2 linked regions of the Azospirillum sp. TSH100 genome follow. The protein of the gene in region 1 interacts with the protein of each later gene in a pairwise test. Links are inferred from orthologs where the notes say so. Each region holds a gene or a part of one and is shown on either strand. Other genes may lie near its edges.

What was found.
Region 2: the proteins of ftsH (region 1) and hflC interact in binary tests that used the Escherichia coli proteins (3 or more experiments, as listed by UniProt). The link is inferred for Azospirillum sp. TSH100 from one-to-one orthologs.

What each region holds. Positions count from the first base shown.
Region 1 is NZ_CP039634.1:1,760,588-1,776,002, forward strand. Bases 8,319-11,204 are described here. They hold ftsH (ATP-dependent zinc metalloprotease FtsH), read left to right. Parts: upstream 8,319-8,735; coding sequence 8,736-10,673; downstream 10,674-11,204. Other genes in these bases: tilS (tRNA lysidine(34) synthetase TilS), read left to right, coding at 8,319-8,653; E6C72_RS08445 (hypothetical protein), read right to left, coding at 10,757-11,204. In the rest of the region: Holliday junction branch migration protein RuvA, read left to right, coding at 1-196; Holliday junction branch migration DNA helicase RuvB, read left to right, coding at 193-1,266; ybgC (tol-pal system-associated acyl-CoA thioesterase), read left to right, coding at 1,253-1,744; protein TolQ, read left to right, coding at 1,802-2,536; E6C72_RS08410 (biopolymer transporter ExbD), read left to right, coding at 2,540-3,022; E6C72_RS08415 (hypothetical protein), read left to right, coding at 3,039-4,217; Tol-Pal system beta propeller repeat protein TolB, read left to right, coding at 4,220-5,572; peptidoglycan-associated lipoprotein Pal, read left to right, coding at 5,722-6,189; tol-pal system protein YbgF, read left to right, coding at 6,432-7,286; more of tilS, read left to right, coding at 7,274-8,318; more of E6C72_RS08445, read right to left, coding at 11,205-11,845; enoyl-ACP reductase FabI, read right to left, coding at 12,056-12,904; E6C72_RS08455 (YihY family inner membrane protein), read left to right, coding at 13,023-14,384; E6C72_RS08460 (bifunctional 2-polyprenyl-6-hydroxyphenol methylase/3-demethylubiquinol 3-O-methyltransferase UbiG), read right to left, coding at 14,448-15,415. UniProt on the Escherichia coli protein: Acts as a processive, ATP-dependent zinc metallopeptidase for both cytoplasmic and membrane proteins. Plays a role in the quality control of integral membrane proteins.
Region 2 is NZ_CP039634.1:2,109,971-2,125,259, reverse strand. Bases 6,864-9,623 are described here. They hold hflC (protease modulator HflC), read right to left. Parts: upstream 8,833-9,623; coding sequence 7,894-8,832; downstream 6,864-7,893. Other genes in these bases: hflK (FtsH protease activity modulator HflK), read right to left, coding at 8,846-9,623; E6C72_RS10020 (DegQ family serine endoprotease), read right to left, coding at 6,864-7,708. Outside these bases: tpiA (triose-phosphate isomerase), read right to left, coding at 1-23; iron exporter MbfA, read left to right, coding at 303-1,259; E6C72_RS10050 (MarR family winged helix-turn-helix transcriptional regulator), read left to right, coding at 1,373-1,885; E6C72_RS10045 (hypothetical protein), read right to left, coding at 1,922-2,167; E6C72_RS10040 (response regulator), read left to right, coding at 2,337-3,038; E6C72_RS10035 (ATP-binding protein), read left to right, coding at 3,035-4,435; E6C72_RS10030 (response regulator transcription factor), read right to left, coding at 4,585-5,274; E6C72_RS10025 (hypothetical protein), read left to right, coding at 5,747-5,971; more of E6C72_RS10020, read right to left, coding at 6,059-6,863; more of hflK, read right to left, coding at 9,624-10,114; iron-sulfur cluster carrier protein ApbC, read left to right, coding at 10,287-11,444; E6C72_RS10000 (Hsp70 family protein), read right to left, coding at 11,483-12,733; E6C72_RS09995 (SDR family oxidoreductase), read right to left, coding at 12,838-13,869; E6C72_RS09990 (sulfurtransferase TusA family protein), read left to right, coding at 14,091-14,333; E6C72_RS09985 (DUF2478 domain-containing protein), read left to right, coding at 14,380-15,289.

The sequences.
Region 1 (15,415 bases):
GCCGGCCGGCAAGGGCGCTCCCGCCGCCGTTCCGGGCGCCAGCCCGGCGCTGGCCGATGCGGTGTCGGCGCTGGTTAATCTCGGCTATGGCCGGTCGGAGGCCTTCGGCGCGGTCGTCGCCGCCGGGCGCGTGCTGGGCGATGAGGCCGGCGTGTCCGATCTGATCCGCCAGGGTCTCAAGGAACTGAGCCAATGAGCGATCCCCAAAACGATCGTCTGGTCCAGCCGGGCCAGGGCCACGGCGATTCGGCCGAGGCGTCGATCCGCCCGCTGTCGCTCGCCGAGTTCATCGGCCAGCGCCAGGCGCGCGAGAACCTGTCGATCTTCATCCAGGCCGCCCGTTCCCGCAACGAGGCGCTGGACCATGTGCTGCTGTTCGGGCCGCCCGGCCTGGGCAAGACGACGCTGGCGCAGATCGTCGCGCGTGAACTGGGAGTCGGCTTCCGCGCCACCTCCGGCCCGGTCATCGCGCGGGCCGGCGATCTGGCGGCGCTGCTGACCAATTTGCAGCCGCACGACGTCCTCTTCATCGACGAGATTCATCGCCTTAATCCCGCCGTGGAAGAGGTGCTTTATCCCGCCATGGAGGATTTCCAGCTCGACCTCATCATCGGCGAAGGCCCATCGGCGCGGTCCATCCGGATCGACCTGCCGCCCTTCACCCTCGTCGGCGCCACGACGCGCAGCGGCCTGATCACGCGCCCCTTGCGCGAACGCTTCGGCATTCCCGTGCGCCTGCAATTCTACGAGCCGGACGAGCTGGAACTGATCGTGCGCCGCGCCGCCGGTGTGCTCGGCATGGGCATCACGCCGGAGGGCGCCCGCGAGATCGCCAACCGCTCGCGCGGCACGCCGCGCGTCTCGGGCCGCCTGCTGCGCCGGGTGCGTGATTTCGCCGCGGTGGCGGGGGTGGAGGAGGTCGACAAGCGTGTCGCCGATGCCGCGCTGACCCGGCTGGAGGTCGACCGGCTTGGACTCGACAGCATGGACCGCCGCTATCTCGGGCTGGTCGCCACCAATTACGGCGGCGGGCCGGTGGGCGTCGAGACGCTGGGGGCGGCGCTGGGCGAGCAGCGCGACGTGCTGGAGGAGGTGGTCGAACCCTACCTGATCCAGCAGGGCTTCCTTCAGCGCACGCCGCGCGGGCGCATGCTGACCGACCAGGGTTTCCGCTATCTCGGCCTCAACCCGCCGAACGCGCCGCTGCGGCAGCTCGACCTGCTGGACCGCGCGCCCGATCCGACGGAGGGGGATGGCGATGAGTGACGCTCCCGCCCTCTCTCTGTCCGGATGGTTCGCGGAGGATGGCACCCACCGCTATCCGCTGCGGGTCTATTACGAGGATACCGACGCCGGCGGCATCGTCTATCACGCCAATTACCTGCGATTTGCGGAACGGGCGCGGACGGAGATGCTGTACCTGATGGGCTTCCGTCAGAAGGAGATGGCCGAGGGCTCGGGCGATGTCACAGGTGTGTCATTTGCGGTACGGCGCCTGACCATCGATTTTGACGCCCCTGCCAAGCTGGAGGACGTGCTTGAAGTGGAAACCCGAATCGTCGATATCCGCGGTGCCTCCTTCGCAGTTGCACAAGTCATCCGCCGCGACGGTCGCGTGCTGGCGCGCGCCGACCTGCAGCTGGTGACGATCAACCGGGCCGGACGGGCCGTGCGCCTTCCCGAACCGGTGAAAGCGGCGATGGAGACGCTGCATGCCAAGCAATCCACGCCTGCCCACTCATAACCGACCGCTTTCCTTCCACATCCCCGTGCCAACAGCGCAACCGCGAGACTGACTGCGATGGACGCCCTGCAAACCGCCCAACTGGCCGGCAATGCCGCCGCCACGACGGCACATGAGATCACGATCCTCGGCCTGTTCTGGCAGGCCGACGCGGTCGTCAAGATCGTGATGATGATGCTTGTCGTCGCCTCGATCTGGTGCTGGGCGATCATCATCGAAAAGCTGATGCGCATCCGCCGCCTGAACGCCCAGGCCGATGCCTTCGAGGAGGCGTTCTGGTCCGGCGGTTCGCTCGACGCGCTGTACGACCGCATCGGCCAGACCCCGGCCGACCCGATGGCCGCGACCTTCTCCGCCGGCATGCGCGAGTGGCGCCACGCCGCCGACCGCGGCATCGGCGGCACCATGAAAAGCTCGCTGCAGCAGCGGGTGGAGCGGGTGATGGCGGTGACCATCGGCCGCGAGATGGCGCGGGCCGAACGCTACATGACCTTCCTGGCCTCGGTCGGCTCGACGGCCCCCTTCATCGGCCTGTTCGGCACGGTGTGGGGCATCATGAACTCCTTCACCTCGATCGCCGGATCGGGCAACACCAGCCTCGCCGTGGTGGCGCCCGGCATCGCCGAGGCGCTGTTCGCCACCGCCATGGGCCTGCTGGCCGCCATCCCGGCCGTGCTGTCCTACAACAAGTTCTCCACCGACCTCGGCCGCTACGCCGACCGGTTGGACACCTTCTCGGGCGAGTTCTCGGCGATCCTGTCCCGCCACCTCGAGGAGCGGGGAGCCGCCTGAACCATGGCCGGACAACTCGCAGGCAAATCCCACGGGCGCGGCAAGCGCCGGGGCTATCGCGCGATGGCCGAGATCAACATGACGCCGTTCATCGACGTCATGCTGGTCCTGCTGATCGTCTTCATGGTCGCCGCCCCGATGCTGACCGTCGGCGTACCGGTCGACCTGCCCAAGACCAATGCCGCTCCGCTGGAGCAGCAGAAGGATCCGCTGTTCGTCACCGTGCAGACCGACGGCCGCGTCTTCGTCCAGGAGACGCCGGTCGAACTGACCAACATGGTGCCGCTGCTGATCGCGGTGACCAACAACAACCCCGAGGCCCGCATCCTGGTTCGTGGCGACGCCAAGATCGCCTACGGCAAGATGCTGGAGGTGATGGGCACCATGAGCGCCGCCGGCTTCAAGAAGGTCGGTCTGGTCGCCGAGATGCCGAACGGCCCGACCGCGTCCAGCGCGCGGGTCGGCGCCCCCAAGCCGGCGCGTTGAGGCGGGCGGAACTCCCATGCGCAAGCCCCTGATCGCCTCGGCGGTGCTGCACGTCGCGCTTGTCGCGCTGATGGTGCTCGGCCTGCCGCCCAGCGATCGCAAGCTGGAAATCGCCGCCTCGATCCCGATCGAGATCGTCGACGTCGGCGAGATCACCCAGGCTGCCCGCGTCGAGAAGGGCGAGCCGAAGCCGGCCAACGCCGCTCGTCCGCCGATGCCCGAGGCCAAGCCCGCCCCGCCGGCTCCCGAACCGCCGGACGAGGAGGACGAACCTCCTCCTCCGCCCCCGCCGCCCACGAAGACGCCGGAGCCACCCAAGGTCGCCCAGGTGCCTCCGCCTCCGCGCGAGCCGACGCCGCCGCCCAAGCCTGCCCCGACGCCACCACCTCCTCCTCCGCCGCCTCCTCCTCCGCCCCCGGATCCGGCGCCGTCGCCGACTCCGAAGCCGCCCGAGCCTCCCAAGCCCGAGCCTCCGAAGCCGGAACCGCCCAAACCGGAACCGCCGAAGCCCGAGCCTCCGAAGCCGGAGCCGAAGAAGCCCGAGCCTCCCAAGCCGGAACCGCCCAAGGCGGAGCCGAAGAAGCCGGAACCGCCCAAGGAAGTGGCGAAGGCCGAGCCGCCGAAGGATTCCAAGGCCGAGACGAAGAAGCCGGATGCTCCGGCCAAGCAGCCGGAGAAGCCGTCGGCCAAGACCGATCCGCTGTCCGACCTGCTGTCGAACGTCGGGAAGATCAAGCCGTCGGACAACCCGAAGGCGGACGGCAAGGCATCGGCCAGCGCCAACAGCGACGCCAAGCCCAGCCAGAAGACCGCGTCGGCGGCTCCGGCCGGCGCGGCGAAGGCGACGAACGGCCCCGACAAGCCGTTCAAGCCGTCGGGCCGCGCGCTGGACGCCATCCGCGGCCAGCTGAGCAAGAACTGGAACTTCGACAGCGGCCGCAAGGACGCCGGTTCGATGCAGATCGAGATCCACGTGGAGGTCGGCCGCGACCACAGCGTGGTCCGCGCCTGGATCGACGACAAGTACCGGTCGCGCTACATGTCGGACGCCGCCTTCCGGGCGTCGGCCGACGCGGCGGTGCGGGCCGTCAAGCGGTCCAGCCCGCTGGAATTGCTTGCCAGCGAGTTCACGCCGCAGACTTATGAAGATTGGCGCTTCATCGTGTTCAATTTCGACCCGAGGGACATGTTCTGACCATGACGACGAAGACGAGGCTTCTGTTGAAGCTGGCCGGGGCCACCGGCGCGCTTCTGCTCTCCCTCGGCGTTGCCGCTCCGCAGGAGGCGCGCGCCGAGTTGCGCATCGACATCACGCGGGGCGTGTCCGAGCCGCTGCCCATCGCGATCACCAGCTTCGCCGGATCGGGCGGGCGTGACGCGCAGATGGGCGCCGACATCTCCAAGGTCATCTCCGACGACCTGGAGCGGTCGGGCCTGTTCCGTCCGCTGGACCCGCGCGGCTTCCTCCAGACGCCTGACCAGCTGCGCAGCGGCGAGCCGCGCTATCAGGACTGGAAGGCGCTGGGCGCGCAGGCGCTGGTCGCCGGCAACACCACGACCGGCGGCGACGGCCGCATGAAGGTCGATTTCCGCCTGTGGGACGTTGCCGCCGGCCAGTATATGCAGGGGCTGAGCTACAGCGCCTCGCCGCAGGAATGGCGCCGCATCGCCCACATCGTGGCCGACGCCATCTACAAGCGCCTGACTGGCGAGGACGGCTATTTCGACACGCGCATCGTCTATGTCGCCGAATCCGGCCCGGCGAACGCGCGCAAGAAGCAGCTGGCCATCATGGACCAGGACAGCGCCAACCATCAGTTCCTGACCGACGGCCAAACCCTGGTCCTAACGCCGCGCTTCTCGCCGACGTCGCAGGAAATCACGTACATGTCGTACTTCAACAAGAAGCCGCGCGTGTACCTGTTCAACATCGACACCGGCCGCCAGGAGGTCCTGGGCGACTTCCCCGGCATGACCTTCGCCCCGCGCTTCTCGCCGGACGGCAACAAGGTCATCATGTCGATGGCCCAGAACGGCAACACCGACATCTACACGCTGGACCTGCGCACCCGCCGCCAGACCCAGCTGACCGACGCGCCGGGCATCGACACCGCCCCCAGCTATTCGCCGGACGGCCAGCGGATCGTCTTCGAGTCGGACCGCGGCGGCACCCAGCAGCTCTACGTCATGGGTGCCGACGGTTCGGGCGTGAAGCGTCTGACCTTCGGCGAAGGCCGCTACGGTACGCCGGTGTGGTCGCCGCGCGGCGACCTGATCGCCTTCACGCGCCAGCGTGGTAGCAGCTTTGCAGTGGGCGTAATCCGTCCGGATGGGTCGGGGGAACGAATCCTGACCGAAGCCTTCCATGTCGAAGGTCCGACCTGGGCGCCGAACGGCCGTGTTCTCATGTTCTTCAAGGACTTGCCGTCGGGTGACGGCCGTGGCCGCAACGCGAAGCTGTACAGCATCGACATCACCGGCGCCAACGAGCGTCGCGTGAGCACCCCGGTCGATGCGTCGGACCCCGCGTGGTCGCCCTTGATTCCCTAGTGGAGTAGCCCTATTTTGCGGCCACGCGGGAGCAATGCTCAAGACAAAGGTCGGACGTCGTCTTTTCGTCGGGGATTGGCGGAAAGAAGCGGCTCCCGCTCAGACAATGTTCGACCATCCAACAAGTTTCGTTCAAGGGGTCCCTGAACATGCGCATGAAGTTCCTTGCTCTCGCCGCGGTCGCTCTGCTCGCCGCTTGCGAATCCACTCCGAACGACGCCGCCAACGGCGCCAACACCGGTGCCCAGCAGTCGATCCGTCCGGGCTCGGCGGAAGATTTCGTCGTCAACGTCGGCGACCGCGTCTTCTTCGGCCTCGACCGCTTCGACCTGTCGCCGGAGGCTCGCGCCACCCTCGACCGTCAGGCCAAGTGGCTGCAGACCTACGGCTCGGTCACCGTCACCGTCGAGGGCCATGCCGACGAGCGCGGCACCCGTGAGTACAACCTGGCCCTGGGTGAGCGCCGCGCCAACTCGGTGAAGAACTACCTGGCCGCCAAGGGCATCCCAGCCAACCGCGTCAACGTCGTCTCCTACGGCAAGGAGCGTCCGGCCGTGGTTGGCTCGAACGAGGCCGCCTGGTCGCAGAACCGCCGTGGCGTGACCGTCGTCAACTGATGACGCCGGTCCCCGCCTGATGGGGAACAGGGAAGGGCGCCGCCGCCGGGCAACCGGGGCGGCGCCTTTTCTTTTTGGGCGATGCGTCCCCGGCTCTTCCGGTGGCCGGATTTCCGGCGCTGTCGGTTCTTTGCGCCGGCGCGCAAGTTCTGCTAAACAGCGGCCATCGCGTCGCCTTTTTCGTTCGCCATGGTCGCCGTGGGTGCTCCCCCGGCATCAGATCTCCTCAGGATCCCACGCGCATGACCAACATCCGTCCCGTCGCCGCCCTGCTGCTGGGTGGCATGCTCGCGGCAAGCCCCGCTCTGGCCCAGTCCAAGGCGCAGATCGAGCGGCTGCAATCGCTGGAAACCCAGGTCGCGGTGCTGGGCGGTCCGGTGGAGGTGGCGCAGCTGTCGCCTTCCGTCGCCGCCGACTTCGAGATCCGCCTGCAGAACCTCGAACGCACCATCCAGGATTTGACCGGCAAGTACGAGGAATCGACTTATCAGGTCACCCAACTGCGCGAGCGTCTGGAGAAGGTGAATGCCGACGTCGATTTCCGCCTGAAGGAACTGGAGAAGGGCGGTGGGGCGACCGGCGGTGCGATGGGCGGCGCCATGTCCGATGCCGCGCCGAGCAAGCCGTCCAAGGCTGCCGCGGCTGACGACAAGAAGGCCGACAAGCCGGCGCAGACTGCATCGGCCAACCCGCCCTCCACCGCTGGCCTGTCGCCGGAAAAGCAGTATGAGCAGGCATTCGAGCTGCTGCGCAACTCCGACTATGATCGGGCGGAGAAGGCGTTGCAGGAGTTCATCGCCAAGAACAAGTCGCATGCCTATGCCGGCAACGCGCAATATTGGCTGGGCGAGAGCTATTACGTCCGCAACAAGTTCCCGGAGGCGGCCCAGGCCTTCGCCGAGGTGCTGTCCAAGTACCGCACAAATCCCAAGGCGGCGGACAGCCTGCTGAAGCTGGGCATGACCTTGCAGCAGATGAACAAGAAGTCGGACGCCTGCACCGCCTTCGGTCAGCTGTTGACCAAGTTTCCCGAAGCCTCGGCCAGCGTGAAGCGCCGCGCCGATACGGAGCGCAAGCGCATCAATTGCCCGGCCTGATGGATGGCGACTCCGGCGACGGCACTGGCGAAGGTCGGCCGGTCTCGCCGGAGGAGTTTGCCCGTGCCCTGGCGGCGCTGGGCGGATTCGAACCGGCTCCGGCCGTCGCTGTCGGCGTTTCCGGGGGCGGCGACAGCGTGGCGCTTGTCCTGCTGCTGCGGCATTGGGTCGCGGAGCGGGGCGGAAGCCTGCTGGCGCTGACCGTCGATCATGGACTGCGGCCCGAGTCCGCGGCTGAAGCAGCGGCGGTCGGACAGGCGATGGCCCGGCTCGGCGTTCCGCATCGAGTGCTGCGCTGGGACGGCGCGAAGCCGGCTGGGGGGCTTCAGGCGGCAGCGCGGGCGGCGCGGCACCGGCTGCTGGGCGCGGCCTGTTCCGAGACCGGTATCCTGCATCTCGCGCTTGCCCACCATCGCGACGATCAGGCGGAAACGGTTCTGCTGCGCTTGGCGCGTGGTTCCGGCATCGACGGTCTGGCCGGGATGCCGCCCGTTCGCGCCGATGGTGCGGTGCGGGTGATTCGACCCCTGCTGAATTTTTCCCACGTCCGGTTGCTGGCGACCTGTCGCGCCGAGGGCGTCGACTGGATCGAGGATCCTTCCAATCACAATCCCCGCTTCGCCCGCGCCCGGCTGCGGGCCGCCTGCGATCTGCTGGGCCGGGAGGGGTTGGATGGCGCGCGGTTGGGCGAGGTTGCCCGGCGGGCCGGACGGGCCCGTGCCGCGCTGGAGCAGGCGACGGCCGCGCTGCTGGCGGAGACTGCGGCCATCCATCCGGAAGGCTGGATCACGCTGGCACCCGAATCCCTGCTGGCGGCACCGGCGGAAATCGCGCTGCGGGCGCTGGGGCGGGCGCTGGCTGCGGTCGGTGGGCCGGTGCATCCGGTGCGCGATGAGGCGCTGGAGCGGCTGCTTGGCGGGCTGGCGGACGGTCAGGGCGGCACGCTGGGCGGCTGCGTGGTGCGGATGCGGCGTGGCACCGTGATGATCGCGCGCGAACCGGCGGCGGTGACCGAACGTCCGACGGTCCCGCCGGGTGGGGCGGTTCTGTGGGATGGCCGATTCGATCTTCGGGTGTCGTCGCGGTGGAAACTGCCCGTCACGGTCGCGGCGCTGGGAGCCGCCGGCTGGCGCGAATGGGCAGGGCGGCAGGCGCCGGAGACGCTGCCCAACCTGCCGGTTCCGGTGCGGGAAACCCTGCCAAGCCTTTGGTCGGGCGCAGATTTGCTTGGTGTGCCGATGGTTGGTATGTGCTACGGGTTTGGCGCGGATGGACAGGAGCCGGTGGATCGCGCGAAGTTTCGTCCGCTTTCGTCCTTGGGAAGACCAGCTTTTACGGTTGTTTCGGACCGGGGCGGCATTATTTAATCAGGGAACGTGCCCGTAGGAGTCCGGGGTGCGGCCTTGTCGGCGCACCGCATGGCGATGGGTTCGCAGAAAGGCGTGTGACGTGAACAATTTCGGCAAGAACCTCGCGCTCTGGATCATCATAGGGCTGCTGCTCGTGGCCCTGTTCAACCTGTTCCAGAGTTCCTCCACCCGCAGCCCGCAAACGACCGTTCCGTTCAGCGAGCTTCTCGCCGAAGTGGACCGGGGCCAGGTCGCCGACGTGACGATCAAGGGCAACCAGGTTTCGGGCCATTTCTCCGACGGCCGCTCCTTCAGCACCTATGTCCCGCCCGAAGCGGGTCTGGTGGAGCGCCTGACCAACAAGAACGTCCGGATCAACGCGGTTCCCGACGATAGCAACGTGCCGTCGCTCTTCTCGGTGCTGCTGTCCTGGTTCCCGATGCTTCTGCTGATCGGCGTCTGGATCTTCTTCATGCGCCAGATGCAGTCCGGCGGCGGCAAGGCGATGGGCTTCGGCAAGTCGCGGGCCCGCCTGCTGACCGAGAAGGTCGGCCGCGTCACCTTCGACGACGTCGCCGGCATCGACGAGGCCAAGCAGGAGCTGACGGAGATCGTCGAGTTCCTGAAGGACCCGCAGAAGTTCCAGCGGCTGGGCGGCAAGATTCCGAAGGGCTGCCTGCTGGTCGGTCCTCCAGGCACCGGCAAGACGCTGACCGCCCGCGCGGTGGCCGGCGAAGCCAATGTGCCGTTCTTCACGATCTCCGGTTCCGACTTCGTCGAAATGTTCGTCGGTGTGGGTGCGTCCCGCGTCCGCGACATGTTCGAACAGGGCAAGAAGAACGCCCCCTGCATCATCTTCATCGACGAAATCGACGCGGTCGGCCGCCATCGCGGCGCCGGCCTGGGCGGTGGCAACGACGAGCGTGAGCAGACGCTCAACCAGCTGCTGGTCGAGATGGATGGCTTCGAGGCGAACGAGGGTGTGATCCTGATCGCCGCCACCAACCGTCCGGACGTTCTCGACCCGGCGCTGCTGCGTCCGGGCCGCTTCGACCGTCAGGTCGTGGTGCCGAACCCCGACGTGCTGGGCCGCGAGAAGATCCTCAAGGTCCACATGCGGAAGGTTCCGCTGTCGCCGGACGTCGACGCCAAGGTCATCGCCCGCGGCACCCCCGGCTTCTCCGGCGCCGATCTGGCGAACCTCGTCAACGAGGCCGCTCTGCTGGCCGCCCGCATCGGCAAGCGCGTCGTCGGCATGGCCGAGTTCGAGGCCGCCAAGGACAAGGTCATGATGGGTGCGGAACGCCGCTCCATGGTCATGACCGAGGACGAGAAGAAGCTGACCGCCTACCACGAGGCCGGCCACGCCATCTGCGCCATCCACTGCGTCGACAGCGATCCGGTCCACAAGGCAACCATCATCCCGCGCGGCCGTGCGCTTGGCATGGTGATGCGCCTGCCGGAAGGCGACCGCATCAGCCTGTCGCAGGCCAAGCTGCTGGCTGACCTGACCGTCGCCATGGGTGGCCGCATCGCCGAGGAACTGATCTTCGGCAAGGAGCGGGTGACCACCGGCGCTTCGGGTGACATCAAGATGGCGACCGAGATGTCGCGCCGCATGGTGACGGAGTGGGGCATGAGCGACAAGCTCGGCCCGCTGCTGTACGGCGAGCCGACGCAGGAGGTGTTCCTGGGCCATTCGGTGACCCAGCACAAGAACATGTCCGACCGCACCGCCCAGCTGGTCGATGAGGAAATCCGCCGCATCGTGGACGAGAGCTACGACCGCGCCCGGACGATCCTGACCGAGAACATCGACCAGCTGCACACCCTGGCCAAGGGCCTGCTGGAGTACGAGACGCTGAGCGGTGACGAGATCAACCGTCTGCTGCGCGGCGAGCCGATCCTGCGCGACGACGATCGCGAGACGATGGCCGTCCCGCCGCGCCCGACCACGGGCACCGGCCGCCGGTCCTCCGTTCCGCCCAGCACCGGGCAGGAAAGTGGTGGCATCGGTCCGGAACCGCAGGGCACCTGACGGTTCAAGGTTCGGAAATGAAGAAGGCGGCGCTGTGAGGCGCCGCCTTTTTGCTGGGTGGTTTTGGGTTTGGCGGGAAGCGCCTACAGCGCGCCCTTCTGCTCGCGGCGGCGGTCCAGCGCCACGTCGAACTGACGCAGCAGCTTCTGCATGCCCTCGAAGTACAGCTTGCGCGACGGGGTGTTCTTCATGCAGCGGGCGTCCAGATGGGCGACGCTGGTCAGAGCCGACACGCAGTAGCCGAGCAGCCAGTAGCGCGAGCGGATGCTGCGCAGATAGTCGCGGAAGGGCTCCGGCTGGCCGTTCATGAAGCTGCTGAACGAGGTCTCATAGTCCGACAGGATGGTGCGGATGTCGAGCAGCGTGGTTTCCAGCAGCTTGCCCACCTTTTCGATGTGCATCAGCAGCTGGGTCTCGTAGGGCTTGTGCATGCGGATGTCGACCGGAATGCACTCGCGCGACTTCAGCCAGGTCAGGATGGTGCGGGCGCGCGGAGCGATGCGGCGCAGCTGGTACTCGTAGAAGGTGGTGCCCTTCCACGCGCTGAAGATGGTGTCGGCCTCCGACCGTTCGATGCCGAAGGCGGAGACGAACAGGCCGGCCTCTTCCAGGTTGGGGTTCCAGATCGCTTCCAGGAAACGCTCGATGCTCTGGGCGCTGCCCTGGCTGCCGGACAGGGCCTTGCGGACGATCGGTTCGATGCGGGCGCGGATCAGGCGGCGGAGCTGGTGGTCCTCCTCGTTGGAGATCAGCCAGTGGCGCGGATCGACGGCGATCTTCTCCGCCTCGAAGCAGGTCTTCAGCAGGAAGGCGTCGAGCGACGGCACGTCGTCGATCATCTGCAGCATCTTCATGTCGCCGATGATGCCGTTTTCCTGCGGCCCGTGCTTGATGCCGAACTGCTCCTCCAGAAGCGATTCGGCGTTGCGGCCACGCAGATAGATGGCGATGCCGCCGGCTTCCGGCGCACGGGCGTTGTGCGGCACATAGATGCCGGTCTCCACCGGGCGCTCGCCGCCTTCCAGATCCTCGTCCTCGGCGATGGGATCACCACCGTCGTCGTCGCGGTCGTCGAAGTTCGGGTACTTGAACAGGATGCAGTTGTTCAGGCCCTGCGCCTTGAACATGCGCTGCTCTTCGGGGATCTCGCGCGTGATGGCGATGAGATTCATCGACACGCTGGACCCGCCGTAAAGGATCTGCTCAAGGATCGGAGAAACCGAGTCCATTTTCTTGCGAGCGCGCATGAATATTACCCAAATCCGCGAATATTGCTCAAATCATAAACGCCACTTTCGCAAACGCAAAGAGGGATCGGTGGACCGATCCCTCTCTTCATCATGCGATTGCAGGCGCCTTTCCGCCGCTCAACCCTGCTGGCCTCAGCCGGCCTTCGGCGTGCCGCCCAGCGAGCCGAGCAGGCTGGCGACTTCCGCCGCCTCGTCCACCGCGACCATGCCGACGGTGTGATAACCGCTGTCGACATGCATCACCTCGCCGGTGACGCCGCTGCCCAGATCCGACATCAGGAACAGGCCGGCGCCGCCGACCTCCTGGATGGTGACATTGCGCTTCAGCGGGGCATTCAGCTCGTTCCACTTCAGGATATAGCGGAAGTCACCGATGCCGCTCGCGGCCAGAGTCTTGATCGGGCCCGCGGAGATGGCGTTGACACGGATGTTGCGGCCACCCAGATCGACGGCGAGGTAGCGGACGCTGGCCTCCAGCGCGGCCTTGGCGACGCCCATCACATTGTAATGGGGCATGACGCGCTCGGCGCCGTAGTAGGATAGAGTGAGCAGGCTGCCGCCGTCCTTCATCAGCGGCACGGCGCGTTGCGCCACCGCGGTGAAGGAGTAGCAGGAGATGTCCATGGTGCGCAGGAAGTTGGCCCGCGTCGTGTCCAGATACAGCCCGTCCAGTTCGTTCTTGTCGGAAAAGGCGATGGCATGAACCACGAAGTCCAGCCCGCCCCATTCCTGTTCGATGGCGGCGAAGGTCGCGTCGATGCTGGTCTCATCCGTGACGTCGCAGGGCAGGACCAGCTTGGCGTCGACCTGCTCGGCCAGCGGCTTCACCCGCTTCAGCAGCGCATCGCCCTGGTAGGTGAAGGCAAGCTCCGCCCCGTGCTGGGCCAGGGTGGAGGCGATCCCCCAGGCGATCGAACGATCGTTGGCCACGCCCATGATCAGGCCACGCTTGCCGGCCATGAGCGGCATCGGATTGGACATCGGAACCTCGTGAACGACAGATGTGCTGCGGCTCCAGCCGCGAAAAGTGCGGGGCATCCTACACGAAAGCGCCCAATGGTCAAACCGACGCGGGCTGTCTCACCGCAGGAGGCGACGCATGTCTCGCCCTGAGGACAATACCCGCCACGGGGAGGAGGAGCGCAGTCGCATCCTGACCAGCCTGCGGGAGCTTGGCGGCTTCTTCGGTCACTCGATGCTGCGCTTCTACAACGACAACTGCTTCCAGACCGCGGCGGCGCTGACCTACACCTCGCTGTTGGCCATCGTGCCGATGATGACCATCGGCTTCGCCATCTTCTCGGCCTTCCCGGCCTTCAGCGCCCTGCAGCTGCGGATCCAGACGGCGCTGGTCAAGAATCTGGTGCCGGAGATCGGCGACGCGATCCTGGAATATCTCGGCCGCTTCATGGCGAATGCCGGGCAGATGCCGATCTTCGGCGTGATCGGGCTGGCGGTGTCGGCGGTGCTGCTGATCTGGACGATCGAAGGTTCCTTCGCCACCGTCTGGCGCGTGCGCGAGCCGCGATCCTACGTGACGCGCATCCTGTCCTTCTGGGCGGTGGTATCGCTGACACCGCTGTTCGCCGGCGCCAGCCTGTCCCTGTCCAGCACGCTGTGGACGGCGCTCGAGGTGGCGCATCTGGAGGGCGTTGTCCACCCGCTGGCGGGAATTGGCATGCTGCTGCCCTTCGCCCTGCAATTGGTCGGCTGTTCGCTGCTGTATCTGGTGATCCCGAATCGGGACGTGTTCTGGCTGGACGCGCTGTGCGGCGGAGCGATCGGGTCGATCCTGCTGGAAGGGTCGAAGGCGATCTTCGGCTGGTACATGCGCGAATATCCGGCCTACCAGACCATCTACGGCGCCCTTTCGGTGGTGCCGATCTTCCTGTTCTGGCTCTATATCGCGTGGTCGACGGTGCTGTTCGGCGCGGTGGTCACCGCGTCGCTGCCGGAATGGCGGGCGGGCAAGGTCACCCGCGGCGGCATGGAGGGGCTGCTGCCGGCCCAGCGGCTGGCGCTCGCCCTGGCGGTCCTGCATGAGCTGATGGAGGCGAGCCGGCTGGGCGTTGGCATGCGCCGCCGGACGCTGGTCGGCCGGGTGCCGGTGGGCACGCTGCTGATCGACGGCATCCTGGAACAGCTGCGCGATGCCCACTGGGTCGCCCACACCACCCGTGACGCCTGGGTGGTTACCCGCGACATGGGCGAGGCGACTCTGCTGGACCTGATGAAGGCGCTGGGCATCGGCATGCGCGGCTCCGTCCATGGTCTTGGCGGACTGGATCTGCCCTGGCAGGAACGCACCGCCCGCCTGCTGGACGCCGCCGAGGCGCGGCAGAGCGACCTGCTCAACGTGCCGCTGAAGACCCTGCTGAACGACGATTTTCCGCCAGAAGGGCAACCGGCGGGACAGGGGACAGGGCAGGGCGCGGTGTCGTTGCGGGCCGTGAAGTCGTAAATCCCGCCGGCGGGTCGATGCCCGGTGGAACCATGACCTCCGCGTCGATCAGGCCCGTTGGTGTCAGAGTTTGCGGAAATGAGGCAATGTGCAGGTCCATGTGTCGGAGCCCCTGATCTTCACGCGGGCTTCGACGTTCCGGCATTCATGGTCGAGCGTGAAGTGCTTCTCCACCAGAAGGAGGGCATCCCGTCCGGTGGAATAGGACTGCTCCGCAAGGATGATGTCGTTGCCATGGTTGCACACGACGTCGAACAGGGCGCACGAGTCGGGTGCGGCCTGCTCCTGACCGTCCGAGCGCTCCAGCAGCAGCGACACGCTGTAGCGCCCGGGATCCAGGGTCATATAAGGGCCGAAGCACAGGTAACCGCCGTCGCTTTGCGGAACGCAGGTGCGTATCGCCGGGCGTCCGCACAGCTCGGACGTCTGGCCGATCTGGCTGTGGTAGCGTTCGACGGGCTTCGACTCGCTGCCGGCTTTCCTGACTTCGACATGGCCGAGCGCTTGGGCGCGCTCGCGGATGGCTGCCAGCCGGTTCCGATCGGCGGACGCGACGGCAAGTTCCCCGCCGCCATGCCCGCCGCTGAAGAACAGGAGTTCCATCGAGTTCCGCTCGAAGCAATCCCGGATGAACCTGTGGGACCATCCGGATTCGAACCAGCCATACTTCCGTGCGACATAAACGGATTCATAATCCAGCCTGATTCCCCAGTGCCGCCACCAGGCGGTCTGGGTCGGCTCTCCCGTGAAGCCGATGATCCCGCCGTCAACGATCGTCTCGGACAGGGCACCGATCAATTCCCATGGCCTCAGGCAGTGGTGAAAGGATTGGAAGAAATACGCCGCATCATAGGTCTTCCTGGGCAGGCTTGCGGCGTCGTCGAAATTCATCGTGCTTCTGTTGATGGAATTTCCAAATCTCTGGCTTCTCAGCCTGCTGAGTTCCGAAAGGGCCGGATCGATGTCGACCGCGTGCACCTGTGCGCCGCAGAAAGAAAACACTTCGGAGCTGAGCCCATGGCCCGCCCCCA
Region 2 (15,289 bases), 350 kb from region 1 along the record:
ATCAGCTTCCGGTTGGCGGTCATGGTCGTTTCCTTCTTGTCTCGGCTTTATAAGGGAACTTGCGGAACGTTCTTGGCCTCTCGTGATCAAAGGCCATAGCAAGCCCGACGGCGAATTTCCACTCACCCGACCGGCGCATCGCGCCGCCGACAGCCATAAGAGACATCTTGTAGCAGCCCCAGGGCGGAGGCCGATCGGCCCCATGGCGGACCCCCATCAGACGAAGTGCCATGTTGCGGATACCCCTGTCCGGAATAGCATCATTCGCAACGCACCATCTCCCTGCGGCGAAGGCCTGACCCATGAAGAACTTTTCGGACCTGACGGAAAAGGAACTGCTGGCGCTCGCCATCGCCCTGGAGGAGGAGGACAGCCGCATCTATGACGAGTTCGCCCATGCCCTGACCGACAACTACCCCGACACGGCCAAGCTGTTCCGCGCCATGGCGTCGGAGGAAAGCGGACACCGGCACCGGCTGCTGGAGCTGTTCCGCCAGCGCTTCGGCGACCACATTCCGCTGATCCGCCGCCAGGACGTAAAGGGGTTCGTCGAACGCAAGCCGGTCTGGCTGACCCGTCCGCTGGGGCTCGACACCGTCCGCCGGCAGGCCGAACTGATGGAGGCGGAGACCAAGCGCTTTTACAATCGCGCCGCCCAGCGATCCCAGGACGCCGCCATCCGCCAGCTGCTGGGCGATCTGGCCGAGGAGGAGCGGCGGCACGAGGCCAAGGCGGAACGGCTTGAGGCCAAATACGTGTCCCCGCAGGTGCGCGAGCAGGAACACGAATCGGAACGCCGCCTGTTCCTGCTCCAGGTGGTGCAGCCGGGTCTGGCCGGGCTGATGGACGGGTCGGTCTCCACCCTCGCCCCGCTGTTCGCCGCCGCCTTCGCCACCCAGGACAGCCACGAGACCTTCCTGGTCGGCCTCGCCGCCTCCATCGGTGCCGGCATCTCGATGGGCTTCGCCGAGGCGCTGTCGGACAACGGGTCGCTGACCGGGCGCGGCAGCCCGTGGCTGCGCGGGCTGGTCTGCGGCGCCATGACCACACTGGGCGGGCTGGGCCACGCCCTGCCCTACCTGATCCCGCATTTCTGGACGGCGACCGCCGTCGCCATTGCGGTGGTGGTGGTCGAACTGGCGATCATCGCCTGGATCCGCAACCGCTACATGGACACGCCGCTGCTGTCGGCCGCCTTCCAGGTGGTGGTCGGCGGGCTGCTGGTTTTCGGCACCGGCATCCTGATCGGCAGCGCCTGAGGCGCGGGGGAAAAGCCGATTGCGGGAATGAGCTTGTCCTTGTAACCGGGCGTACGATTGTTTATGTCTGAGTTGCTGTCCTAATTAGAACAAATCGAACCAACCGCGTCGCCATGGCTGACCTTAAAGCGGGCGTGAACCAGCTCTTCCTCCGCGAGGAGGAACTCCGCACCGGGATGGAGCTGCTTTTCTACGCCTATCGCGAATTCACCGCCGAACCGGACGAAATTCTGGCGGAGATCGGCTTCGGCCGGGCGCATCACCGCGTGATCTACTTCGTCGGCCGGTATCCCAGGATCACGGTGTCGGAACTGCTGGCGATCCTGAAGATCACCAAGCAGAGCCTGTCGCGCGTGCTGGGCGAACTGGTGCGCCAGGGCTTCATCGACCAGCAGACCGGCGCCCGCGACCGGCGGCAGCGTCTGCTGGAGCTGACGGAAAAGGGTGTGGAGCTGGAACGCCAGCTGTCGGAAACCCAACGACAGCGCATCGCCCGTGCCTATCGCATGGCAGGGGCCGAGGCGGTGGAAGGATTCCGCAAGGTCATGATGGGCATGCTAGACGAGGAGGACCGGGCGAAGTTCGCTCCGCCCGTTCCCCCTGCCCGTCTTGCCGTCAAACGCTGAACGATTGGCCGCTGAACGTCAGAACGCCGAACCGGATCAGCCGGTTTTCGATTCGGTTGTTGCCGGAGAGGCTGCGGTCGCGTCGGCCGGCTTCTCCGCGGCGGCCTTCGCATCGTTGGGATTGCGGCGGCGGAAACCGCCCTTGCGATACACCACGTTTTCAGAAGCGCCCGGCGGGCATTGGACAATGTTCCCGCCCTTAGCCAGGAAGGCGCGGGTCATTTCGGCGAGGTCTTGGGCGTCCAGGTCCCTGGGGTCGTTGGACCTGTGGTCATAGGCCATCGTGATCGCTCCTCGTGTCTCTCGGCCCTCAGCGGAGGGCATATGGAGACTAACACGGATCAGGGCCGAAACGGCCAAGCGCTTACACGCCTGCCCGCCATGCATACCCAGGATAAGTCCCCCATGGCGCCTCTATGTCCATTGCGGGGAGCCGCGTTATAGTCCCGCCATGACCGAAGATCAGCCCCACATCCTGGTCGTCGACGACGACACCCGCCTGCGCGAACTCTTGCGCAAATATCTCGCCAGCAACGGCTTTCTGGTCAGCACCGCCCGTGACGCCGCCGATGCGCGGGCGCAGCTGGGCGGATTGGCCTTCGACTTGCTGGTGCTCGACATCATGATGCCGGGCGAATCGGGGCTGTCGCTGACCGAATCGCTGCGCCGCGAACGCGACCTGCCGATCCTGCTGCTGACCGCCCGGGACGAGCCGGACGACCGCATCGCCGGGCTGGAGGCCGGGGCCGACGACTATCTCGCCAAGCCCTTCAACCCGCGTGAGCTTCTGCTGCGCATCAACTCCATCCTGCGCCGGCAGGCTGCCCGGCCGGCCGATCCGGCGGCTCCGCCGGCAGCCCCGGTGCGCCTCGGCCCCCTCACCTACCTGCCCGACCGCGACGAGTTGCGCCAGGGTGACGAGGTGATCCGCCTGACCACGGCGGAAGCCAGCCTGCTGCGCATCCTCGCCGCCTCCCCCGGCGTGACCTTCACCCGCGACGAACTGACCGAACGCAGCAAGGTCGCCGGCAATGCCCGCACCGTCGACGTCCAGGTCACCCGCCTGCGCCGCAAGATCGAGGCCGATCCGCGCGAGCCCCGCTATCTCCACACGGTCCGCGGCGAGGGCTATGTGCTGAGGCCCGATCCGTGACGGCGAGCGGACAGGCCGGCGCCGATGGCGCCGCGGCCGGCCGGGCGGCGGCCCGCCGTGCGGAACGGCGACGACGCACGCCCTTTCTCAAGCGCTTCCTGCCGCGCACACTGTTCGGCCGCTCCTTGCTGATCATCGTCACGCCGGTGATCCTGGCCCAGGCGGTGGCGACCTGGATCTTCTACGACCGCCACTGGGACACGGTGACGAACCGGCTGGCCTATGCCGTTGCCGGCGACATCGCCACCGTCATCGCCATGCTGGAGCGCGACCCGTCGCAGGACGGGCGCGACTGGACGCTCGCCACCGCCGCCCGCACCACCGACCTGATCGTGACGGTCGAGCCCGACCAGACGTTGCCGGACAAACGCCGAGCATTGAGCGGCCTTCTGGAGCGCACGCTGGGCAAGGCGCTGGACGATCGGGTCGGCCGGCCCTTCACCATCAACACCCGCGTCGCCCATGAATGGTACGAGATCCGGGTGCAGATGGCCGACGGCGTGCTGTCGGTGATGTCGCCGGAACGCCGGCTGTTCACCCCCACCAGCTACATCTTCATCCTGTGGATGGTCGGGTCGGCCATCGTGCTGTTCGCGGTCGCCATTCTGTTCATGCGCAACCAGATCCGGCCGATCAAGCGGCTGGCCATCGCCGCCGACGCGCTCGGCAAGGGACGCGACGTCTCCAACTTCAAGATGGAAGGGGCGACGGAGGTGCGGCAGGCGGCGTCGGCCTTCCTGCTGATGCGCGAGCGCATCCAACGTCAGATCAACCAACGCACCGAAATGCTGGCCGGCGTCAGCCACGACCTGCGCACGCCGCTGACCCGGATGAAGCTGGCGCTCGACATGATCGGGGATCCCGAGCTCGACCCGGAGGTGGAGGAACTGAAGGCCGACGTCGCCGAGATGGAGGAGATGATCGAAGGCTATCTCGCCTTCGCTCGCGGCGAGGGGACGGAGGCTGTGCAACCGACCGACTTGACCCGCCTGCTGAACGAAGTCGCCGCCGGCGCCCGCCGTGAGGGCACCGAGGTGACGCTGACAGCACCGGAGGGGCTGACCCTGCCCTTGCGTCCCAACGCGGTGCGCCGCTGCATCGCCAACCTGCTGGTCAACGCAGGTCGCCATGCCGGTACCGCCTGGGTCAAGGCGGAACGCAAGGACGGCGTGATCGAGATCACGGTGGACGACGATGGCCCCGGCATTCCCGCCTATCTGCGCGACGACGTGTTCAAGCCCTTCTTCCGCGTCGACAGCAGCCGCAATCTCGATACCGGCGGTTCAGGCCTCGGTCTGACCATCGCACGTGATGTGGCGCGCAGCCATGGCGGCGACATCACGCTCGACGACAGCCCCTATGGCGGCCTGCGTGCGGTGATCCGGCTTCCAGTCTGATCCCAGGCTATTCTGATCCAATGAAATAAGCCCATGAAAAAGCCCGCCTTCATTCAGGCGGGCAATTCATGTCATGCAATGACTGCCTCGTCCCCCACCTCACCCGTGAACAGGCAAGGCGGGGATGGGGCAATGGACAGGTGCTGAGGTTACTGGTTCGCCGCCGCGGCGACGACGTTGGCGCCGGCCAGTTCGCCGCCGATGCCGTTGTTCAGCGCCCAGATGGCGGCCTGGGTGCGGTTGGAGGCGTTGATCTTGCGCAGCAGGCTTTTCAGGTGAACCTTCACGGTGGCTTCCGTGATGTTCAGGTGGTTGGCAATCATCTTGTTGCTGTCGCCGTTCAGCAGGCAGCGCAGGATCTGCACCTCGCGCTGCGACAGGCCCTTGCGCGACACCGGCATTTCGGTGCCGTTGCCGTTGACGCGGCCGGAGATCAGCAGAGCCGCCAGATGGGTCGGGAACACCTTCTCGCCCATCATCACCAGCTTCAGCGACTGGGCCAGCGCGTCGGACGACAGATCCTTCATCAGGTAGCCGTCGGCACCGGCCTCCAGCGCATTGGCGAGGCGGCGGGTGCACAGATCGCTGGTCAGGATGACCATGCGGGTTTCCGGCAGAAGGGCGCGCAGGCGGCGCATCCCGTCGGCTTCCTCGTCGCCGCCATTCTGCAGGTCCAGAAGAACCAGCTGCGGCCGCAAGCCGTTTTCAACCGACCCCAGCGCCTCCCGCAGGTTTCCCGCCTCGGCAACGATTTGGAAGGGCGAATCGTCGAGCAGGCGCTTCAGCCCCTCGCGAAACAGCTTGTTCGAGTCGATTAGAAATGCGCGCACTGAGTCCATCGTCCGCTCCCGCAATTTTGGTCGATCGTCATGACGTCGTGGCCAGGGTGGAGGCCGTTGTACAGAGGAAGGTCCCGACGCTTTGGCGATTCGGCGATTACCCCTCGATAGCTTCGGCAGGCCGTTATTTAGGGGGAGGTTACCCCCGTGTCGTGTCCTACGGTACCACTCTCCGGAGTTAAAAGAAGAACGCATTGGGCATATGCGCAAAGCCTCCCCAAGATTTCCAGATCCAAAGATATCACAGCAGCGAACATTACTCTGCACAAAGGAATTAACTGTTTTGTTAACCACTACTTATTTGCGTATAGGACCATCTCATAAGCGAGAGATGCCGCATTTTTCTCACATCGAGTTGCACTGACTGTCGCCAGTGGGGTGATGCCATCAGATAACCCGAATGGAGAGCCTGCACTTTCGATATAGAAATGCTCGCGGCTATCGGCTTGGACTTGACGCCTCCAGGCCGCGCATGTGCATCTCTGCCGGCTTCCGCGCCCGGCGGAAACAGGACGAGGACAGGATGGGCTGGCAGATCATCGTCGCCGCGATGGCGGGCTATCTGGTGCTGCTGGGGCGCAGCGCCTGGAAGCAGGGCGAGTTCCGCCAGTATCTGCGCAGCCTCGCCATTGTCGCCATGCTCTGTGCCCTGCTGGCCGGCGCCGTCGCACTGGCGATGCTGATGGACGGTGCGTAGGCGTCCAATCTCCGGCTCCCGCCGCCGGCAAACAAAAAGGGCGCCGGCGGTCTCCCGCCGACGCCCCTGTTCGTTACCGGCGCGCGATCAACTGAGCGGGATCGCCACGAAGCGCAGATCACCCTTGCGGTCAACCAGCAGCAGGACGGACTTCTTGCTCTGCTCCTTGGCCTTCTGGACCTTGGCGGTCACGTCCTCGGGCTTGCGGACCTCTTCCTGGCCGACTTCGATGATGACGTCGCCGGCGCGCAGGCCCTTTTCCGCCGCGGTCGAGTTGCCCGCCACGTCGGTGATGACCACGCCCTTCATATCAGGCTTGATCTCGTACTGCTGGCGCAGTTCCGGCGTGATGGAGGTCAGCTTCATGCCGAGCGATTCAGTCGGCTTCTGGGCCGGAGCCTTGTCCTTCGGCTGCTGCTTCTCGTCCGGACCGGCGGCGAGCAGGCCCTGCTCCTCGGCGGCTTCAAGCTCGCCGACCTTGACTTGGACGGTCTGCGCCTTGCCCTTGCGCCACACCTCGACCGGAACGGCCTTGTCGATGCCGGTCTCGGCGACGACGCGCGGCAGGCGGCGCATCTCGTCGATTTCCTTGCCGTCGAACTTGGTCACCACGTCGCCGGCCTGGATGCCGCCCTTGGCGGCCGGGCCGTCCGGGGTGACGGAGGCGACCAGCGCGCCCTTGTGGTTGGGCAAACCCAGGCTCTCGGCGATCTCCGGCGTCACTGCCTGGATGCGCACGCCCAGCCAGCCCCGGCGGGTCTTGCCATAGTCCTTCAGCTGCGCCACCACCTGCTTGGCGAGGTTGGACGGAATGGCGAAACCGATGCCGACCGACCCGCCCGACGGCGAGAAGATGGCGGTATTGATGCCGATGACCTCGCCGTTCAGGTTGAACATCGGGCCGCCGGAATTGCCGCGATTGATCGAGGCGTCGGTCTGGAGGAAGTCGTCATACGGTCCGGCATCGATGTTGCGCTGGCGTGCCGAGATGATGCCGGCAGTGACCGAGCCGCCGAGACCGAACGGGTTGCCGATGGCCAGCACCCAGTCGCCGACGCGCATGGCGTCGCTGTCGCCGAATGGAACGGCGACCAGCGGGTGGCTGGTCTTGATCTTCAGCAGGGCGAGGTCGGTCTTGCTGTCCTTGCCGACCAGCTCCGCCTTGATGTTGGTGTCGTCCTGCAGGATGACGGTGATCTCGTCGGCGTCCTGAACGACGTGGTTGTTGGTGACCACGTAGCCGTTCTTGGCGTCGATGATGAAGCCGGAGCCGAGCGACGTCGCCTTGCGCTGCGGCTGGTCCTGCTGTTGCTGGCGGTCGAAGAAGTCCCGGAAGAAATCCTCGAAGGGCGAACCCGGCGGGAATTGCGGGATCTCCGGCCGCTGGCCCTGCGGACGCTGCGGCGCGTTCTGGCTGGTGGAGATGTTGACGACCGCCGGCAGCAGCTTTTCCGCCAGATCGGCGAAGCTGCCGGGCGCATTGCGATTCGGCGTGGCAGCCTGGGCCTGGGCCGGCGCAGCGGCGAAGCCGCCCATCACCGCACCGCCGGCCATGAGCGATGTCATGCCCCAGACGATGGCGGCGACCAGCGGCCGGACGCCCGCCTTGCGAGGCCGGGCCTCGGCCACGGCGCCGCGCGTGGCGGGTTCGAAGTTGGGTATGCGAATCAACGTGCTCTCCCTACCAGACGTCCGGCCGATTCCATGGACGGGAGCGGCCGCCCAGTTCTGGGCCATATAGGTGTTGAGCCAAGAGTATGGCCGCAAGATGGCGTGCCGGTCCAGTCGGCACCAGTGGAAATCTTAAGCCCGGAGCCTTCTTTCGAACCATTTCTGCGGACCACGGAAGCCGGACATGGCTGCGGCCGGGTTGGAAGTGAATCCGACCCGGCCGCTACCCTCTTTCACCTGTGGCCGCGGCCTTACTGCACCGGCGTCGGCGTCGGCGCCGGGGCAGGTGCCGGCGCAACCGGAGCCGCAGGCGCGCCACCTCCGACCTGCGGACCAACGCCGTTGAAGTAGCGGAAGAACTCGCCGGTCGGCGACAGCACCATGGTGGTATCGTTGCCGTTCAGCGACTTCCGATAAGCCTCCAGCGACCGGTAGAAACCATAGAAGCCGGGATCCTGCGAGGTCGCCTCGGCAATCAGCTTCAGCGCCGAGTTGTCGCCTTCGCCGCGCAGAATCTGCGCGTCGCGCTGGGCTTCGGCGATGATGACCGTGCGTTCGCGTTCGGCGCGCGACTTGATCTGCTGCGACTGCTCCTGGCCCTGTGCGCGGGCCTCCGCCGCCTCACGTTCGCGTTCGGACCGCATGCGGGCGAAGATCGACTGGCTGGTCTCTTCCGGCAGATCGGCGCGGCGGATACGGACGTCGACGATCTCGATGCCGAAGCGCTTGGCCTCGTCGTTCACCTGGCCCTTGATGTCGGTCATGATGCGGGCGCGCTCGTCCGACAGGACGGCCAGCACCGTGACGTTGCCGAGGACGCGGCGCAGCGACGAGTTGACGATCGAGTTCAGGCGCGTTTCAGCAACCGCTTCGGTCCCGGCGGTCTGATAGAAGCGCAGGGGGTCGTGGATGCGGTAGCGGGCGAAGGCATCGACGTCCAGACGCTTCTGGTCGGCCAGGATGACCTGCTCCACAGGCGGGTCGAGGTCGAGGACTCGACGGTCGAGCAGCCGGACTTCCTGGATGAAGGGGATCTTCACCTTCAGGCCCGGTTCCTGGATCACCCGGCGCGGCTCGCCGAATTGCAGGACGAGCGCCTGCTGGGCCTCGTTGACGGTGAACAGGGCGGACGATGCGACGACGCCGAGGGCGACGATGGCGATGCCGGCGATGGCGAGGGTGCGGTTCATGATGCGATCCTCCTCACTGGCCGGACATTGAAGGGTTCAGGGAGGTGTTTTGGGGCAGCGAAGACAGCGGCTGCGTCTGCGTTCCGGACCGCGCCCCCCCCTGGTTGCTGCCGCTCTGGGCAGGCGGAGCCTGACGCGGCGCTTGTTGCTGCGGGGCCGGCGTTGCGTTCGGGGTCAGCTGGTTCAGCGGCAGATAGGGAACGACGTTCTGAGCCGATCCCTCCACGATGATCTTGTTCCGACCGCGGAGGATTTCCTCCATGGTCTCCAGATACATGCGCTTGGCGGTGACGTCCTTGTTCAGCGCATAGGCCTCATAAACCTTGCGGAAGCGGTCGGCGTCGCCCTGCGCCAGGCTGACCACCTGCTCGCGGTAGGCCGAGGCCTCCTGCACCAGCCGCTCCGCCTCGCCGCGGGCGCGCGGAATGATGTCGTTGCGGTAGGCTTCCGCCTCGTTGCGGGCACGTTCGCGGTCGGCGCGGGCACGCTGCACGTCGTTGAACGCGTCGATGACCGGCTGCGGCGGGTCGGCCTTCTGCAACTGGACCTGGGTGATCTCGATGCCGGCCTGATACTCGTCGAGCATGGCCTGGAGAAGCTGGCGGGTCGAGGTTTCGATCTGCTGGCGGGCCTCGGTCAGGGCCGGTTGCAGGTCGGTACGGCCGATGACCTCGCGCATGGCGCTTTCGGCGGCCTTCTTCACCGTGACTTCCGGTTCGCGGATCTTGAACAGGAAGTTGCCGGCGTCCTTGATGACCCAGAACACAGTGAAGTCGATGTCGATGATGTTCTCGTCACCGGTCAGCATCAGCGATTCGTCCGGCACGTCGCGGTCGGTGCGTCCGCCGCCGACGGAGGAGCGGTAACCAACCTCGATCCGGTTGACGCGCGTCACCTTGGGCAGCAGCACCGTCTCGATCGGCGACGGCAGGCGGTAGCGCAGGCCGGGCTGTTCGGTGCGGGTCCACTCGCCGAAGCGCATGACGACGCCCTGTTCGTCGGCCTCGACGCGGTATATGCCGCTGGCGAGCCAGATCAGGCCGAGCACGCCGACGACCAGCGCAACGCCGCGGCCGCTGCCGAAGCCGCCGGGCATGGCGCGGCGCAGGCGGTCCTGGCTGCGCCGCAGAAGATCCTCAAGGTCGGGAGGCTGCGGGCCGCCGCCACCGCCGCCATTTCCTCCGCCCTGGGGCCGCCCCCACGGATTGCCCGGGCCGTTGTTGCCCGGCGGGGGACCCCAGGGGCCGCCACCGCCGCCCCCACCTTGATTGTTCCACGGCATCCGACTCTGTCCCCCTCTGCGATTCGTCCCATCATGTGGAAGCGCAATGGCTTAAGCCCCGCGCATCCCTTTACCGATCTCGTCCGTCGGTCCTATAGTCCCCCATACCCTTCGGCAAGGATTCCACCAACGGATATCCGCCAATATCGGGAAGACAGCGGAGTTTTCAACCATGGCGCAGATCAGCGAAGCTCAAGTCATGCAGGCGCTGAAGACCGTCATCGACCCGGACCGGGGCGGCGACATCGTCAGCCTGGGCATGTTGTCGGGCCTCGTGGTGCGCGACGGGCATGTCGCTTTTTCCATCGAAGTGGACCCCAAGCGCGGCGCCCAGGCGGAACCCCTGCGCCACGCGGCGGAGAAGGCGGTCGACGCCCTGCCCGGCGTCCTTTCGGTCACCGCCGTGCTGACCGCCCACCGGGCCGCGCCCCAGGCGGCACCGCAACAGGGCCACTCGCATGGGCATTCCCATGGTCACTCCCATGGTGGCGCCCCCCAGGCTGCACCGCAGAACGATCCGCAGAAGCCTCTGGTCCCCGGCGTGAAGGCCATCGTCGCGGTGGCATCCGGCAAGGGTGGTGTCGGCAAGTCGACCACGTCGGCCAACCTCGCGCTGGCGCTGGCCGCGAACGGACTGAAGGTCGGTCTGCTTGATGCCGACATCTACGGCCCGTCGATGCCGCGGATGATGGGTATCGCCGGGCGACCCAACAGCCCCGACGGCAAGCGCCTGGAGCCGATGGAGAATTACGGCGTCAAGGTGATGTCCATGGGCTTTCTGGTTGCAGAGGACACGCCGATGATCTGGCGCGGGCCGATGGTGATGAGCGCGTTGCAGCAGATGCTGCGCGACGTGAACTGGGGCACGCTCGACGTTCTGGTGGTGGACATGCCGCCGGGAACCGGCGACGCCCAGCTGACCATGGCGCAGCAGGTGCCGCTGGCGGGTGCCGTGATCGTCTCCACCCCGCAGGACATCGCCCTGCTGGACGCCCGCAAGGGGCTGAACATGTTCCGCCGCGTCGATGTCCCGGTGTTGGGCATCATCGAGAACATGAGCTATTTCTGCTGCCCCAACTGCGGCCACCGCACCGACATCTTCAGCCACGGCGGCGCCCGCAAGGAGGCCGACGATCTGGGCATGGAGTTCCTGGGCGAGATTCCGCTGCACCTGTCGATCCGCGAGACCTCCGACCAGGGGCAGCCGATCGTGGTGTCGCAGCCGGATTCGGAGCATGCCCAGGCCTATCGCCGGATCGCAACCCGCCTGTGGGAGAAGATCGGCGGCGGCACCGGCGGCCGTGCGGCGCCGCGCATCGTGGTGCAGTGATCGGTCAGGGGTGGGAATCAACCTCCCACCCCGTCCTTTCAGCCGTACCGCCGCAAAGCCTCCACCGTCAGCCCGAGGCCGACGGAGCCGAAGATGTTTCCCTCCACCACCCGCGCGTCCGGAGCCTCGGCCAGGATCGCCGCGCGGACCTGGGGCAGCAGGGTGGAGCCGCCGGTCAGGAACACCGCGTCGATGCGGTCGGCGGTCACGCCGGCGTCGGACAGACAGTCGCGGATGCGGGTTCCGATCCGCGCCGCCAGCGAGCCCGTCGCGCGGTTCAGCGCCCCGCGGTCCACCGCCAGCGCCAGATCCCCGTTGCCCCAATCCAGTGCCAATTCCGCCGCCTCATGATCGGACAGGGCGATCTTGGTGCGCTCCACCGCCATTGCCAGGGCATGGCCCTGGCGATGCTCGACGATGCCGATCAGCCGTTCGATCTTCTCCGGCTCGGCGGAATCGCGTTGCAAACGCTCCAGCTCGGCCATCGCCTTGGCGGTGTAGAGGAAATTGATCTTCGCCCAGGTCGCCAGATCGTAATAGATGCTTCGCGGTGCCAGCAGCCCGGCGCGCTTCATGGCGCTGCCCAGCCCCAGCTCCGGCATGGCGGTGGCAAGGCTGAGGTCGCGGTCGAAATCGGTGCCGCCGACGCGGATGCCGTCGTTGGCGAGGATGTCGCCGGCCCGGTCGGCCTTAACGCGCCGTTCCGGCCCGATGCGCACGACGGAGAAGTCCGAGGTGCCGCCGCCGATGTCGGCGATCAACGCCAGTTCCTCCCCCGTCACCTGCTGTTCGTAATCGAGGGCGGCGGCGATGGGCTCGAACTGGAAGGAGACGTTGCGGAAGCCGGCAGCGCGCGCGATCTGCCCCAGCGTCTCTTCCGCCGAGGCATCGCCGGCCGCATCGCCGTCGACGAAATGGACCGGCCGGCCGACCACCACGTCGCCCAGCTCGCCGCCCAGCGCATCCTCGGCCCGCTTCTTCACCAGATCGAGGAAGGTGCCGATCACCGCGCGGAAGCTGATGCGGCCCTTGCGGAGTGCCGTATCGGCATCGATCAGGTCGGTGCCGAGCATCGACTTGATGGAGCGCATCAACCGCCCTTCCACCCCCGACACATAGCCGTCGATGGCGGCCTGCCCGATGGTGGTCCGGTCATGCTCGAAATCGAAGAACACCGCGGTCGGCAGGGTCGTCCGTGTGCCGTCGAGCGCCAGCAGCCGGAAGCCATCGGCGTCCTGCACGCCCAGCGTCGTGTTCGAGGTGCCGAAATCGAGCCCGCACGCCGTCATGTCCCGCCTCCTGCCCGGATGACCGGTGCGGCCAGCCGCCGCACCGGAAAAGGGGCGAGCGTATAACGGCTCCGGACCGCCGGATCAAGCCTGCTGCAGACTGGTCACCAAACGTGGCGCATCCGGCCACCACCCAGCGGACGGCTGGCCAGCACCACCGGCAGCAGGAACAGCGTCAGGTTGGTCCAGGAGAAAGAGCGCTGCCGCCCCACTTCCCCGCCCCGGCTGCGGGTTGGCCGTCGCTCCAACCAGCCACCGCTGGCGCCCTGATATTCCGGCATGGCGGTCAGAACGCCACCCGGCGTGTCGGGTGCCGAACGGTTCTGGAACATGTCGCGCTCGATGGTGTGGGCCACCGCCCGTTCCGTCATCTGCGGCGCCATGGCGTTGCCGACGGCAGCGAGGCGCCCTTCGGCCCCGACGAACAGTTCGCGCTGGGGATTGGCCGCCAGCGACAGGATGGCGGCGGCGACCTCTTCCGGCGGATGGATCGGGTTCAACGGCTTGATCGCCCGGCCGGTGTAGTTGGCGGCATGTTGCCACAACGGCGTGTCGATGGAGGCCGGCATGACCATGCAGACATGGATGTCCGGTTCGTCCACCAGCTCCTGCCGCAGGGATTCGGAGAAGCCGCGCACAGCAAACTTCGCCGCGGTGTAGGGGGTGGCATAGCGCTGGCCGATGTTGGACACCATCGACGCGGTGTTGATGATGATCCCCTCGCCGCGGTCGAGGAAATGGGGAAGTACGGCGCGGCAGCCATGGACCATGCCGAATAAGTCGGTGCGCACCACCTGCTCGAACACCTCGTCGGGGATGTCCTCGAAACGGCCGAAAGCAATGACGCCGGCATTGTTCACCCAGACGTCGATGCCACCAAAGGCCTGAATGGCTCGGTCGGCCAAAGCCTGCATCGCGCGCTGGTCTGTCACGTCGGTCGGCACCACCATGGCCCGGCCGCCGGCGCTGATACAGTCCTCCGCGACCTCGTGCAGAGCGGCCATCCGCCGGGCGGCCAGGATCACCGCCGCCCCCTGGCTGGCGAACTCCAAGGCAGTCGCCCGGCCGATGCCGCTGGAAGCACCGGTGATGACCACCACCTTTTCGCTCATATCATTGCCGTGCCGCTTCGCCATGACCGCTGTCCTTCCGCCAAAATTTCTCTGGGCAAGTTTTCTAGGGGCAAGTTCCCTGCGATTGCGCCGTACAACAGCGCCGGCGGCGGAAAATCGCGGTTCAGGGACACCCGTCGTGCATGCGACCTTTCGGCCGCCGGTCTGGAGAAGCGTGGACGAACCCGCTACAGTCATACGTCCTTGTTAAGGAATTCGTCCTCAACCAGTGTGGAGCGGGCGTGGTGCCGGTGAGAGAGCTTGACGTGAAGGGGCTGCATTGCCCATTGCCCATCCTGCGCACCCGCGCCCTGCTGAACGGGATGGCGACCGGTGAGGAACTGGTGGTCTATGCGACCGATCCAGCCTCGGTGATCGACTTCAGGCATTTCTGCAACACGACCGACAACGCGCTGCTGTCGCACGAGACCCAGCCGGACGAGGTCCATAAGACGGTCTTCATCTACCGCATCCGACGCGGCGGTTGAGGCGCCCGTCGCCATACGCCCGCCGTCCCGCGAAAGGTCCACCCCGATGCCGCTACTCCCCGCCTCCCTGCCGCCGCTGCGCCCCGGTGCCGTCATCCATGGGCCCGGTTCCTACGGCGTCGACGCATTGCTGGACGGCTTTTCGGCAGAGCTGAAGCGGCGTGGCTTCCGCGTCGGCGGGCTGGTTCAACGCAACCACGGGCCGGGCGACGACTGCGCCGAGCGGATGGAACTGGTCGACGTCGCCACCGGCCATGCCTATGACATCACCCAGAAACTGGGCCGGGAATCCCAATCCTGCCGCGTCGATCCGACCGGAGTGGCGGAGGCCAGCCAGGCGATCCGCAACGCCGTCTCGTCTGGCGTCGACCTGCTGGTGGTCAACAAGTTCGCCGGGCTGGAATCCCACGGCGACGGCCTTTCCGACGAGATGCTGACCGCCATCGCCGAGGGTATTCCGGTGCTGACCAGCGTCGGCAGCCGCTATCTCAACGAATGGCAGACGGCGACCGGCGGCTTTTGCGACCTGCTGTCGCCTGTGCCGGACTCGCTGTGGCGTTGGTGGGGGCCACAGCGGATGTACCAGGATCTGGTCCAGGGCGTCGCCGATGCCGAGGTCCGCCGGGTCGTCACAGGGGACAAGTGGGTTCTGGTCGAAACCGACGACGGGCTCGGCGTCGCCGCCCGTCAGGCCCCGGCGGCGGCGGACGATCCGCAGCGCTGGGCCGGCAGGTCTCTGTGCGATCTCGCCGCCATGGCCGCCCGCTCCTGGGACCCGCTGGAAATCTCCGTAGGCGTCGCGGCGCTGAACGCGCACTACAACCGGCCCGACCTGACCGGCGTCCCCGGCAACGGGCTGGATCTGTTCGCCTCGATCGAGGGGAGGGTCGTGGTGGTCGGCGGTTTTCCGCAGATTGCCCGCCGGATGCCCCGCGCCCAGGTGATCGACATGAGCC